Regions from separate parts of the Pseudoclavibacter sp. RFBA6 genome, predicted to be linked through region 1. Evidence: riboswitches for the same ligand, from Rfam matches in the RefSeq annotation. Region 1 holds a riboswitch; the other holds the start of a gene.
What was found. A riboswitch is a leader RNA that binds a small molecule or an ion and turns the genes downstream of it on or off. The one in region 1 is predicted to bind FMN.

Region 1 (6,295 bases):
GGGCCAGTGCATCCAGGACTTCGTGTCGGCGTGGGAGCCTCGCTTCGAGGTCGTCGACTGCGCCCTCGAGCACTCCGGTCAGCTGCTCGCCGAAGTCGAGGCGACGCCGCTCTCCGAGAGCGACGAGTACCCGGGTGAGGACGCGCTGCGCGATCGCGCCCAGATCACCTGCCAGTCCAAGGAAGTCCTCGACACGACCGCCGCGGCAGCCGTCCCCGGACTCATCATCGAGGCCAGCTACCCGCTGAGCCAGGACGACTGGGACGCTGGACAGCGCACCTACCGCTGCTTCGCGGCCACGCCCGGGGCCTCCACCACCGGTTCTCTCGCCGCGAGCCAGTAGTCCGGCGGCAGCCCAGGGCGCGACGACTACCCTGATCGCATGACCTTCGTGAGTGAATCCATCGACATCGACGTGCCCGTCGACGTGCTCTTCAGCCTGTACGCGGAGCCGGAGTCGCTCCCCAGCGTGCTCAGCATCGTGAAGCACGTCGAAGTGCTCGGCCCCGACCTCATCCGCTGGGATGTTGAGCTCGTCGGCCAGCGCCGGTCCATCGACGCGAAGGTCGTCGTCAACGAGCCGGGCGAGCGCCTGCGCTGGGAGTCGGTCGAGGGGCGCGCGTCGTTCGCCGCCGAGGTGCGCACCGAGGCGATCACCCCAGCGAGCACCCGCGTGACCGTGGACGCCGAGTTCGACGCCGGTGGCATCGCCGAACGCCTCGGCCTCGCGAAGCCCATCGCCGCGGCCGCCATCGCCAGCGAGCTCCGCAACGCGAAGAAGAGCGCAGAGGCGCAGGCCGCGCAGTAGCGCGTGCGGGAAGCTGGGCGGGAGCGGATAGCCCGGTGAGCCTCCGCTGAAGACCCTTGAAGGGCCGCGCGTCATCTGCCCACGATGGACGCATGTCCATGGCAGAACCATTCATCCCCCGCCCCCACGAACAGCGCGAGGTGCCCGCTGCCTTCGAGCCCGGCCCAGGTGCGCCAGGTGCCGCCGGAGCCGAGTCTCCAGCGCAGCAGCCCGACGTCTCGCCGCCGCCCGACCCTGAGGAGCAGGCCATCGAGGACGCGGGCCTCGACGACGACATCAACCGCTGAACGACCACAGCCGAGACGGAGGAATCATGAGCGACACCGGCGAGTTCTCGAACCCGAGCACGATGCCTGACCGAAACGACCCCAAGCCAGCAGAGCCGGACGCGGTCGACTCGGACACGGTCATCGACGACAAGCCGGACTCCGCTGAGGGCGTCGACGCGCCGGACAGCCCCGTCGACTACGCCATCAAGGTGGCGCGGGGCGACCACTCCACTGAAGCCTGACCCTGCTGTTCGCTCGTCGCGGAGCGTCATGATGTCGCACTTCTCGGAGACCTGTCGTACTCTGACAGCAGAGTCCACGTGCTCCGGGGTCGGTGTAATTCCGAGCCGGCGGTTATAGTCCGCGACCTGCTCCCGCAAGGGAGTGGCTGATCTGGTGAAATTCCGGAACCGACGGTGAAAGTCCGGAAGGGAGGCGCACGTGACGGCACGCCTCGGCGTACCGTCAGCTCGTGGAATCCGCTGACCCGTTCGGCGAACCCACGCGCCTCGTCATCCCCGGAGCTTTCCACGAAAGCCGGGTAGATGAACACGACGTCAGCACGCATCTCCGCACCGATCTCGGTGGCGGTCGCGGTGCTCGCTGTGTGGTGGGCCGTCACGGCCGCCGGTCTCATCTCGCCGCAGTTCCTCCCCGCGCCGGGCCAGCTCGCCGAGCGCTTCTGGCTCGACGTGACGCAGGGGCCCATGCTCTCCCACGCCTGGGTGACGCTGTCCGCGGCCCTGCTGGGCAGCCTCCTCGCGATCCTCGTCGCTGTCCCGCTCGGCTACCTCATCGCTCGCCTGCCCTGGGTCGACGTCGCGATCACCCCCTACGTCGCCGCGTCGCAGGCCGTGCCGGCCATCGCGCTGGCCCCGCTCCTCGTGCTGTGGATCGGCTACGGCCTCGCGCCCACGGTCGTGCTGTGCGCCATCATGTCGTTCTTCCCCATGATCGTCACCACGGTGCTCGGGGTGCGGCAGCTGCCGCAGGATGTCATCGAGGCCGGACGCATCGACGGCGCCAACTGGTACCAGCTGCTGTGGTGGGTCGAGGGCCCGCTCGCGCTGCCCAGCGTGCTCGCCGGCATCCGCGCCGGTGTGACGCTCTCGATCACGGGCGCCGTCGTCGGCGAGTTCACGATGGGCGGCCGGGGCCTCGGGATGCTCCTCACGCTCAACCGCGACGCCAACGACATCCCTGGCATCTTCTCCACGCTCCTCATGCTCGTGGTCCTCGCCGTCGCCCTGTACATCCTCATGCGCCTGTTCCAGAACGCCGTCACCTGGAACGACGACGAGCCCAAGGCGAAGCGCCGCGCCCGCGTGCTCGCCGACGAACCCCTCCCAGCCTGACCCCGGCCCGCCTGACCCCGCCCATCTCGACCAGGAGACGCTCATGAACCTTCACCTCACCACCCCGGGCCGCGCTGCTCGCGGCCCTCGGGTACTGCGCTCCCTGGTCGCTGCCGGCGCTGTGGCGGCCGTGGCCGTGCTCGCCGGATGCTCGCCATCGGCCGATGGCAACGCCGCGAACGCGACGGCCGAGCCCGCGGGGGCCGCCACCATCGGGCTCACCTACACCCCGAACATCCAGTTCGTGCCGTTCTACGTGGCCGAGGCGAAGGGCTTCTTCGAGGATGAGGGCGTCGATGTCGAGCTGCGCCATCACGGTGAAGGCGAGGACCTCTTCGGGGCTCTCGCGAACGGCACCGAGGACTTCGTGTACGCGGGCGGCGACGAGATCACGCAGGCACGGGCCGCCGACATCCCGGTCACCTCTGTCGCGACGCTCTACAACACGTACCCGGCGACGCTCATCGTGCCGGAGGACTCCGACATCAAGACGGCCGCGGATGCGCGCGGGAAGACGATCGGCACGCCCGGCCCCTACGGGCAGACGTACTTCGCGCTGCTGTCACTGCTGCAGAGCAACGGGCTGACAGCGGACGATGTGAAGATCGAGCACATCGGCTACACGCAGCAGGCGGCGCTCACGACCGGCGCCGTCGACGGGGTCATGGGCTACGTCAACAACGACGCGGTGCAGTTCGAGAAGGCAGGCTTCCCGGTGCGCACGATCGAGATCGCGCCCGCCGACGCGCCCACCCTCGTCGGCCCGTCGCTCGGAGTCGCCGACTCGATCATCGAGGGCGACGACGCGATGATCACGCCCGTGCTCGAGGCGCTGGCCCTGGCGACGCAGTACGTGATCGACAACCCGGACGAGTCCATCGACATCGCCGCCGAGTACATCCCAACCCTCTACACGGACGAGGCGAAGAGCGACGCGCTCGCGACGCTCGAGGCCACCATCCCGTTCCTGTCCGCGCAGGACGGGCAGCCGCTCTTCACGAACGACGCCGAGGTGTGGGCGACGATGGCGACGTTCATGAGCGAACAGGACCTGCTCGAGAAGCCCCTCGAGGGCGACGCCTTCACGAACGCGTACGTGCCGCAGGGCTAGGAGAGGCGCTGCTCCCGGTCCTGGTGCCGTTCGGCGACGCGGGCCCGATGCTGACGTTTGAAGTCGAGCCGCCGCTCGGGCAGCACCACCCCATGATTTCAGGCGTTGGCGATCTGCGTCGTGCTCACGCGTCCGCCCGCTCCCACACGCCGTCGATCCGGCGGGGCACGCGCGATCTCGGGTGCTCCCTGAGCTCGTCCGGCAGGAACCGATCCGGCGTGCTCTGCCAGCTGACGGGTCGCATCCATCGGTCGATGGCGGACGCCCCGACGGAGGTGCTGGACCCGTTCGTCGATGCCGGGTAGGGGCCTCCGTGTGTCGTCGCCCAGGCCACGCGGACACCGGTCGGCATGCCGTTGACGATGACCCGGCCGCTCGTGGACGCCGCCGCGTCGAGCAGCTCGTCGATCGCGTCGAGGTCCCGGCCAGTGGCGCGCACGGTTGTCGTGAGCTGACCTCCGAGCGCCAGCAGCGTTCCTGTCACCTCGTCGAGGGACGCGTAGGTGACAAGCAGCGTCGCGGGGCCGAAGACCTCCTCCTCCAGCGTGCCGGTGAGCTCGCCCAGCGAGGTGATCCCGAGTGTCGCCGTCTGGCCCTGCGCCGTCGACCGGCCGCCGACGAGGGCCTGCACCCCAGCTCGCCGCCAGTCGTCGAGACGGTGCTCGTATCGATCCGTGATGCCGGGCGAGAGGAGCGCTTGCGGCACAACCTCGGCGATGCGCTCGGAGACGGCATCGATGAGCGCCGTCGCCGATTCTGGGACGAAGATCAGGCCAGGTTTCGTGCAGAGCTGCCCCGCGCTCGCGGTCGTGGCGGAGGCCAGCTCCTCCGAGAGGCCAGCGACGTCGGTCTCGGCGGCCTCTGGCGCGACGACCGTCGGATTGGTGCTGCTCATCTCGGCGAACACCGGGATCGGAGTCTCCCGCGCCGCAGCGAAGTCGAAGAGCGCACGACCACCCGCCACCGAACCCGTGAAGCCGACGCCCGCCACGGACGGGTCCTCGACGAGCGCGCGGCCCGCATCTCGTTCGGTCACGATCCGGAGCGCGCCGACGGGGAAGCCGTTCGACTCGAGCGCGTCGCGAATCACGAGGTGCGTTGCCCTGCTCGTCCCCGGGAGGTCGGGGTGCGTCTTCACGACCACCGGGCAACCCGCGGCGAGGGCGGAGACCGTGTCCCCGCCGAAGACGCCGAAGGCGAATGGGAAGTTGCCCGCCGCGAAGACCGCGATCGGTCCGATCGGCACACGCATCCGCCGGAGCTCGGGCGCACCCGGCGCTTCGTGGTCGATCGCCGCGTCGAGGTGGCTTCCCTCCTCGATGAGGTCTGCGAACAGCTCGGCCTGCGAGGCCGTGCGTTCGATCTCCCCGCCGAGCCGGGCCGCGCTGAGGTTCGTCTCGGCGGCCGCGATCGCGATCAGCTGCTGGGCATCATCCCGAAGGGCGGCCGCCGCGGCGCGGAGCCCGCGGGCGCGAACGCCGCGTTCAGTGCTCCGGAGGAGAGTCCAGGCGTCGCTGCTCACCCCTTGACCGCCCCGGCGCTGAGGCCTTGCACCAAGTACTTCTGCACGTAGGCGAAGACCGCGACGACGGGCACGACAGCGACGACACCGCCGGCTGCGAGCGCGCCGAAGTCCGTCCCGAACTCACCGAGCAGGTAGCTCAGCCCGACCGGGATCGTGAACTGGTCCTGGGAGGTGATGAACATGATCGCGAAGAGGAAGTTGTTCCACGCGCTGATGAACGCGAACGAGCCGACCGCGACGATGCCCGGCTTGAGCAGCGGCAGGACGACGGTGATGAAGGCCCGGAACCGCGAGCAACCGTCGACCCACGCCTGTTCCTCCAGGTCGATCGGCACGTTGCGTATGAAGCCCGCCATCAAGACCAGAGAGAGGGGCAGCTGGAAGACCGTGTCGGAGATGATGAGCGCCCAGAGCGAGTTCGTCAGGCCGAGCCCGTTGAAGACCTGGAACAGCGGGATCAGCAGCATCGCACCCGGGATGAACTGCGTGCAGAGCATGATCAGCACGAACGCCGACTTGCCCTTGAACGCGAATCGGGCGAGCGCGTAGCCGCCGAGGAGGCCGATGACGGTCGAGATGATGAGGCTCACCCCGGCCACGTACAGGCTGTTGAGGAAGAAGACGCCGAAGCCGTTCCCGTTCCACACCTTGATGAAGTGGTCGAACGTGATCGGCCACGGCACCAGCGAGGTGGAACCCGCGGGGCGGAAGGCGAACAGCAGCATCCAGTAGAACGGGACGAGCGTGAAGATGAGCGCGATCGTCAGCGGAACGGCGAGCAGGAGCCGATCGAGCAGCGACTTCGGCCGCGGCTTGTTGAGCGGGGCCTCCTTCTTGCTCGTGGGCGTCTCGGGTTCGGTGGGCGCCGGAAGGCCCTGCGGCTGTGCGAGTGTGGTGAGGGACATGTCAGTTCTCCCGTCCGAAGCGGTTGGCTCGGAGATAGATCACGGTGAACACGATGAGGATGATGAAGGCGATGACGGTCAGCGCCGAGCCGTAGCCGAACTCGCGGTCGAAGATCGCGGTCTGGGCGACGTAGAGCGGCAGCGTGGTCGTCGAGCCTGCAGGCCCACCGCCCGTCAGCGTGAAGAGGAGGTCGACGTTGTTGAACTCCCACACCGCCCTGAGCAGGGTCGCGATGACCACGGCCTGGCGCACGTGCGGCCAGGTGATCGACACGAACTTGCGGATGCGGCCGGCCCCATCCATCTCGGCGGATTCGTAGAG
Region 2 (6,295 bases), on a different contig from region 1:
ATCGGTCAGCATGCCCTTGAGCCGCTGGTCCTCTCCGCAGATCGGCAATGAGCCGACATCGAGGTCCCGCAGCAGACGCGCGGCCTCGGCAAGCGTGTCGTTCTCCCCGACGCACTTCGGGGTCCTGGTCATCAGTTCACGAGCGAGCGTCATCTCCCTCACCTTCCTTCCCTGTGTGGTTTGCCACCGTGTGTGGTCTTCTCGACGCTACGAGCCTGAACTCTCAGCTTCGACCGGTTGACATGCGCGGGGAGCAGAAGCGCGGCGGCCTCTGCCGAGGGGGTGAGTGCACGCTGACTCGTAACGCGGAGCATCCCGAATGGCGAAGCGGGGCCGCTGCGCCTACGGTCAAAGGCATGCCTGACGTCCTCCCCGATGAGCGCCCCCTCCGCATCGCGTTTGTCGTGCTCCACACCTCCCCCCTCGACGAGCCGGGCACCAAGGACGCGGGTGGCATGAACGTCGTGGTGCTGGCGCAGGCGGAGGCGCTCGCGGACCGCGGCCACCAGATCGAGCTCATCACGAGGCGCAGCGACCCCGACGCGGAACCTACCGTGCAGCTCCGCGAGAACCTGCGCCTCCACAACCTCGACGCCGGCCCCGCGCGGCTCATCTCGAAAGGCGAGCACGAGCACGTCATCGACGAGTTTCGGGATGCGCTGGCCGTCCTCCTCGTCGAGCTGTCCGTCGACGTGCTCCACGCCCAGCACTGGTTCTCCGGCGTCGCCGCGCTCCCCGTCGCACGCGAGCTGGGCATCCCGATCGCGCAGAGCTTCCACTCCATCGCCGCCGGCAGCTCGACGCCGCTCGCCGACGGGGAGCGCGCCGAGTCGCCAGGCCGCCTCGCCGGCGAAGCGATGCTCGCGAAGTCGGCCGACGCCATCGTCGTCGTGAGCAGAGCGGAGCGCGACACCGTCCTCTCGAGGCTCGGCGGCAACCCAGCGATCACCCACATCGTGCCGCCCGGCGTCGACGCCGACCTCTTCTTCCCGGCCCGGGACGCGCGGGCAGAGCCAGCCGCCCGGGAGTCGCGACCCAAGCGCGCCCTGTCCGCCGGTCGCCTGCATCCGCTCAAGGGCTTCGACCTGGCGCTCGACGCGATCGCCGAGATCGACGACGACGTGCGCCCCGACTACGTGCTCGTGGGCGCCGCCCCTCCGGACGACGACGGGCGCGCCTACGAAGCGAAGCTGCACGAGGCGGTCGCGCGGCACGGGCTCGCCGAGCACGTGCAGTACATCGGCTCGCTCAGCAGGCACGCGCTCGCCGCCCAGCTGCGGCTCGTCGACGTCGTGCTGATCCCCTCGCACTCCGAGACGTACGGTCTGGTCGCGCTCGAAGCCGCAGCCTCGGGAGTGCCGGTTGTGGCCTCCGCCGCTGGCGGGCTTCGCGAAGCCGTTGTCGACGGCGTCACCGGCACGTTGCTCGAGACCCGCGACCCTGCGGACTGGGCGGCTGCCATCGCGGGCATCCTGCGCGACCCGGCGCGTGCCGAGCGCATGAGCGTAGCCGCGCGCGAGCACGCGCTCGCCCACTCGTGGGACCTCAGCGCCGAAGGGCTCCTGGCCGTGTTCCGCCAGCTGGTCGCCCGCGCAGAGCCGGGACCAACACATGCCTGAGCGGCGCGCGAGCCTGCTCGACTCCGTGCGCCACGTCCTCATCGTGCACGCGCATCCCGACGACGAAGCCCTCGCGGGCGGCGCCTTGCTCCGCGAGCTGCACGAGCGCGGCACCAAGGTGACGCTCGTGACCTGCACGCGGGGTGAGCTCGGTGAGATCGTCGCGGGCGTCCTTCCCGCCGACACGTCGGTCGCGGACCTCGCAGACGTGCGCGAGCGCGAGCTGCGCGGATCCCTCGATGCGCTTGGCATCGACCACCACCGGTGGCTCGGAACGCCGCCCGCACGGGCAGCGGGCCTCGAGGCGCGCGAGTACCGCGACTCCGGGATGCGCTGGCTGCGGCCAGGTCTCGCGGGTCCCGCCGACGACACCGACCTGCGGGCGTTCAGCGTGGCCCCGATCGAGGAGGTGACGGCCGACCTCGCCGCCGTCATCGCGCACGACGAGCCGGATCTCGTCATCAGCTACGACGCGACGGGCGGCTACGGGCACCCCGACCACGTTCGAGCTCGGGAAGCGAGCCTCGCCGCCGCGCAGGGTGCCGGCGTCCGGTTCGCCGAGCTCGTCGAGCAGAGCGAACGTGATCTCGCGGCCGAGATCGGCGACCTCGAATGGTTCGACCTCGAGCAGCACCGCGCCGCCGTCGTCGCGGCCCTGCGCAGCCACCGCACGCAGCTCACGGTCGACGATGACGGTTCCGCGCTGGTGCACTCCGGCGGTCAGCGCCAGGACGTGCACCTCGCGATCGGCCTGCGCGAAGTGGTCGCGTAGGCCGCGTTCCTGAAATATGGCGACGAAGTCGGTTTCCGGGCGTCACACGCTGTCTTCCGATGGCCGGCTCGTCTAGGCTCGCCGTGCAACATGCTCCGGGGTCGGTGAAAGTCCGAACCGGCGGTGAGAGTCCGCGACCCGCTCGTCCGCGAGCGGTTGACTCAGTGAAATTCTGGGACCGACGGTTAAAGTCCGGATGGTAGGTGCATGGGAGGCGCTCGTTTCGGCGAGGGCCTTCGTTGGCGTCGGCTGCCGGAATCTCCGGCTGCGCCGGCACCGGGATATGGCCCCGTGGCACGCGAAATGCGGAGGTCACCGGCGATGCCGATCCAAGAATCCAACCGCGTCGAGTCTGTCGACGCCGCCATGCAACTGGCGCTCTCCCTCGCGGCCCGCGGGCCACTGAGAGACCCGAACCCGAGGGTCGGGTGCGTGCTGCTCGCACCGCCGTCTCCGGGCGGCGGCCCGCGCCGCATCCTGGGACGCGGCTTCCACCGAGGGGCCGGCACCCCGCACGCGGAGGCCGCCGCGCTCGACGACGCCCGGTCTGCCGGCGCGGAGGTGCGGGGTGCGACGGCCGTCGTGACGCTCGAACCGTGCTCCCACACCGGGCGGACGCCGTCGTGCGCGGAGGCCCTGCTCGGCGCCGGCGTCGCTGAGGTCGTCTACTCGGTCGCCGACCCGAACCCGGTCGCGGCCGGGGGAGCGGCACGTCTGCGCACGCGCGGGGTGCACGCGCTCGGAGGGCTCCGGGCTGCCGAAGGGGAGGCGCTCCTGCGCGTCTGGCTCACCGCCGTCGCCCAGCGTCGGCCGTTCGTGACGCTCAAGCTCGCGTCCACCCTCGACGGGCGGATCGCCGCCGCAGACGGGTCGAGCCGGTGGATCACCTCGGAAGCCGCGAGGCTGCATGCGCACCAGCGGCGCAGCGAGGCGTGCGCGATCCTCGTCGGCACGGGCACGCAGAGCTCCGATGACCCGACGCTCTCCGTCCGCGGGCCCGCGGCCGGCTATGCGCCGCAACCTCTCCGCGTCGTGATGGGGCTGCGGGACGTGGCCGCAGACGCCGCCGTTCGCGCGGACCCCGAGCTGTTCGTCCACCTGAGGACCCACGACCCGGTCACCGCACTCGAGGAGCTGCGCCTGCTCGGCGTCCGCCACGCGATCGTCGAGGGCGGACCGACCATCTCGGCGGCGTTCCTGCGAGCGGGTCTCGTCGACGAGATCGACGCCTACGTCGCGCCGATCCTCCTGGGCGACGGCGCGAGCTCCGTCGCGTCGCTCGACATCGGACGTCTGCGCGACGCGAGCCGATGGGCCACCGAGTCCGTGCGTGCGCTCGGCGTCGACACGCTCATCCACCTCGTTCGGGACACGCGCGCGAACGCGGAGCACGACCGCGCCTTCTCCGCCGAGGGAGTCGCAGCATGAGCGCCCAGCTCGCCCGCGCGCTCGAAGCGCTGCGGGCCGGGCGGCCGGTACTCGTCGCCGACGACGCCTCGCGCGAGAACGAGGTCGACGCGATCCTCGCCGCCACCACGGCGACGCCCGAGTGGGTGGGGTGGATCATCCGCCACTCGTCCGGACTCCTGTGCGCGCCGCTGCCCGGCCACCTCGCCGATCGGCTCGAACTGCCGCTCATGGTCGAACGCAGCGAGGATGCGCGCGGCACCGCCTACACGGTCACCGTGGATGCGGCCGCTGGCGTGACGACCGGCATCTCGGCAAGCGACCGCGCGACGACCGTGCGCGCGCTCGCGGCCGCCGGTTCGACGCCGCGCGACCTCATCCGCCCCGGGCACGTGCTGCCGCTGCGCGCCGTCGACGGCGGCGTGCTCGAGCGACCGGGGCACACGGAAGCGGCCGTCGACCTCGTGCGCCTGGCCGGTGCAGGCGAGGTCGGCGTCATCGCGGAGCTCGTGCGCGACGACGGCGAGATGCTCTCGTACGCCGAGGCAGGCGCGCTCGCATCGGCGCACGACCTCGTGCTGCTGCACGTCGACGACATCGTCGGCTACCGGATGCGGCACCCGGGCTTCCCGGCCCTGACCGGCACGCAGAGCCAGCACCACCACGAAACGAGCACACGCGCCACGGCGGCGCTGACGAGAGGAGCACGGCGATGAGCGGACAGGGAGCACCGGCGGTGCAGGCAGACGGCACCGGGATGAGGGTCGTGATCGTCGCGGCTCGGTGGCACGACACGGCGATGGCGGCGCTGCTCGACGGCGCCCAACGCGCCCTTGCGGCGTCCGGCGTCACCGACGTTCGAGTCGTGCGGGTGCCCGGCTCGTTCGAGTTGCCCGTCGCCGCGAGCCGGGTCGCCGCCAGCGGGCCGGATGCGATCGTCGCCCTGGGCGTCGTCATCCGCGGCGGCACCCCGCACTTCGAGTACGTGTGCTCGGCCGCGACCGCCGGTCTCACCGACGTCGCCGTGCGCACGGGCATCCCGGTCGGGTTCGGCGTGCTGACCTGCGACGACGAGGAGCAGGTGCAGGCGCGCATCGGCCTGCCAGGCAGCTTCGAAGACAAGGGGGCGGATGCGACGCTCGCTGCCATCGCCACGGCCACCGCACTGCGCGACTTCCCGGCCGCATCCGTCCCGGTCCCCTCCGCCGCGGCGGGTGAGTGACCGTGTTCACCGGCATCATCGAAGAGCTCGGCCAGATCACGAGCATCGTCAGGCGCGACACGGATGCGCGCCTCACGGTGCGCGGTCCGCTCAGCGTGAGCGACGCCAAGGTGGGCGACTCCATCTCCGTCGACGGAGTGTGCCTTACCGTCGCCGAGCTGCTGGGCGACGGCTTCACGGCCGACGTCATGGGGGAGACCCTGCGCGCATCCGCCCTCGGCGACCGCGCAGTGGGTGACGCCGTGAACCTCGAACGAGCCATGCGGCTCGGCGACCGGCTCGGCGGCCACATCGTGCAGGGGCACGTCGATTCGACGAGCGAGGTGCTGGAGGTCGAGCGGTTCGACGCGTGGCGGCGCATCCGCTTCGCCATCGACCCGGTGCACGCCGGGCTGCTCGTCGACAAGGGGTCGGTGGCCGTGTCCGGGGTGTCGCTGACGGTCAGCGCGGTCGGAACGGCGGGCCCGAGCGGGACGTCAGGCAACAGCGACTGGTTCGAGGTGTCGCTCATCCCCGAGACGCTCAGCGCTACGACGCTCGGCACACTCGGCGTCGGCGACCACGTCAACGTCGAGACGGACATCCTCGCGCGGCACGTCGCGCGGCTCGCGAGCTTCGCGGGTGCTGGAGCCTCCCGGACCCACTGAGCTGAGGCGGCTGCGGGCGGCTGGTCCGCTCAGGCGTCACGGAGCCGCTCGGGCACCTGAGCATTCTCAGTCACGCTGGCGACCACGAGGTTCCCGGGCAGCCCACACGGTTCGGGGCGGTGTTGTGGTCGTCAAAACACCCCGGAAGCGACCACAAGTGCGCCCTCGCCCGATCCTCGCCTTCGCTCTGCAATCCGCTGCCTGGGGCAGAATGGGGCGATGCAGGGTCATGGTGCAGCCGAAGCAGGCGAAGGCGACGCGCGCGACGACAGCGACGCCGCCGGCCGGAAGGCCGCGGTCGTCAGCGTCATCGAGTCGTGGCGGGTCGACTCCGGCAGAGTCATCGCTCACGCCGCCCACCGCGAGCGCTTCGAGCGATGCGTCGGCGAGCTGTTCGGCGACGCGGCCACCGCCCACCCGTTGCTCTGGTCGGGAAGCCCAGCCGGCACCAACACTGTCGACGCCGACTGGCGGCGCATCTGGGCCGACGTGCTCGAGAGCGTGCCCCTCGCCGACTCGTGGTTCCCACGACTGTCGGCGCACCTCGCCGCTGAGAGCGAGGCTGGCCGCGACCGCGACCGCGACCGCGTGCTCGTCGAGCTCGCCCTGCGGCCGGCCCCGGAGGCGC

Region 2: linked by a shared signal. The riboswitch ahead of ribD (bifunctional diaminohydroxyphosphoribosylaminopyrimidine deaminase/5-amino-6-(5-phosphoribosylamino)uracil reductase RibD) and the one ahead of C5C17_RS00750 (ABC transporter permease) in region 1 are both predicted to bind FMN.

The regions. Positions count from the first base shown of each region.
Region 1 covers NZ_PSUA01000003.1:40,021-46,315, forward strand. Annotated here, with positions in the region: gene C5C17_RS00730 (septum formation family protein) at 1-343, shown strand, start outside; gene C5C17_RS00735 (SRPBCC family protein) at 383-808, shown strand; gene C5C17_RS00740 (hypothetical protein) at 907-1,095, shown strand; gene C5C17_RS00745 (hypothetical protein) at 1,122-1,319, shown strand; FMN riboswitch at 1,395-1,521, shown strand; gene C5C17_RS00750 (ABC transporter permease) at 1,623-2,432, shown strand; gene C5C17_RS00755 (ABC transporter substrate-binding protein) at 2,476-3,543, shown strand; gene C5C17_RS00760 (aldehyde dehydrogenase family protein) at 3,668-5,065, opposite strand; gene C5C17_RS00765 (carbohydrate ABC transporter permease) at 5,062-5,973, opposite strand; gene C5C17_RS00770 (carbohydrate ABC transporter permease) at 5,975-6,295, opposite strand, start outside.
Region 2 covers NZ_PSUA01000005.1:269,349-275,643, forward strand. Annotated here, with positions in the region: gene C5C17_RS04180 (CBS domain-containing protein) at 1-153, opposite strand, end outside; gene C5C17_RS04185 (glycosyltransferase) at 357-1,619, shown strand; gene C5C17_RS04190 (PIG-L deacetylase family protein) at 1,612-2,391, shown strand; FMN riboswitch at 2,479-2,603, shown strand; gene ribD (bifunctional diaminohydroxyphosphoribosylaminopyrimidine deaminase/5-amino-6-(5-phosphoribosylamino)uracil reductase RibD) at 2,713-3,819, shown strand; partial or broken gene ribB (3,4-dihydroxy-2-butanone-4-phosphate synthase) at 3,816-4,418, shown strand; gene ribH (6,7-dimethyl-8-ribityllumazine synthase) at 4,511-5,020, shown strand; gene C5C17_RS04210 (riboflavin synthase) at 5,023-5,667, shown strand; gene C5C17_RS04215 (aminotransferase class IV) at 5,887-6,295, shown strand, end outside.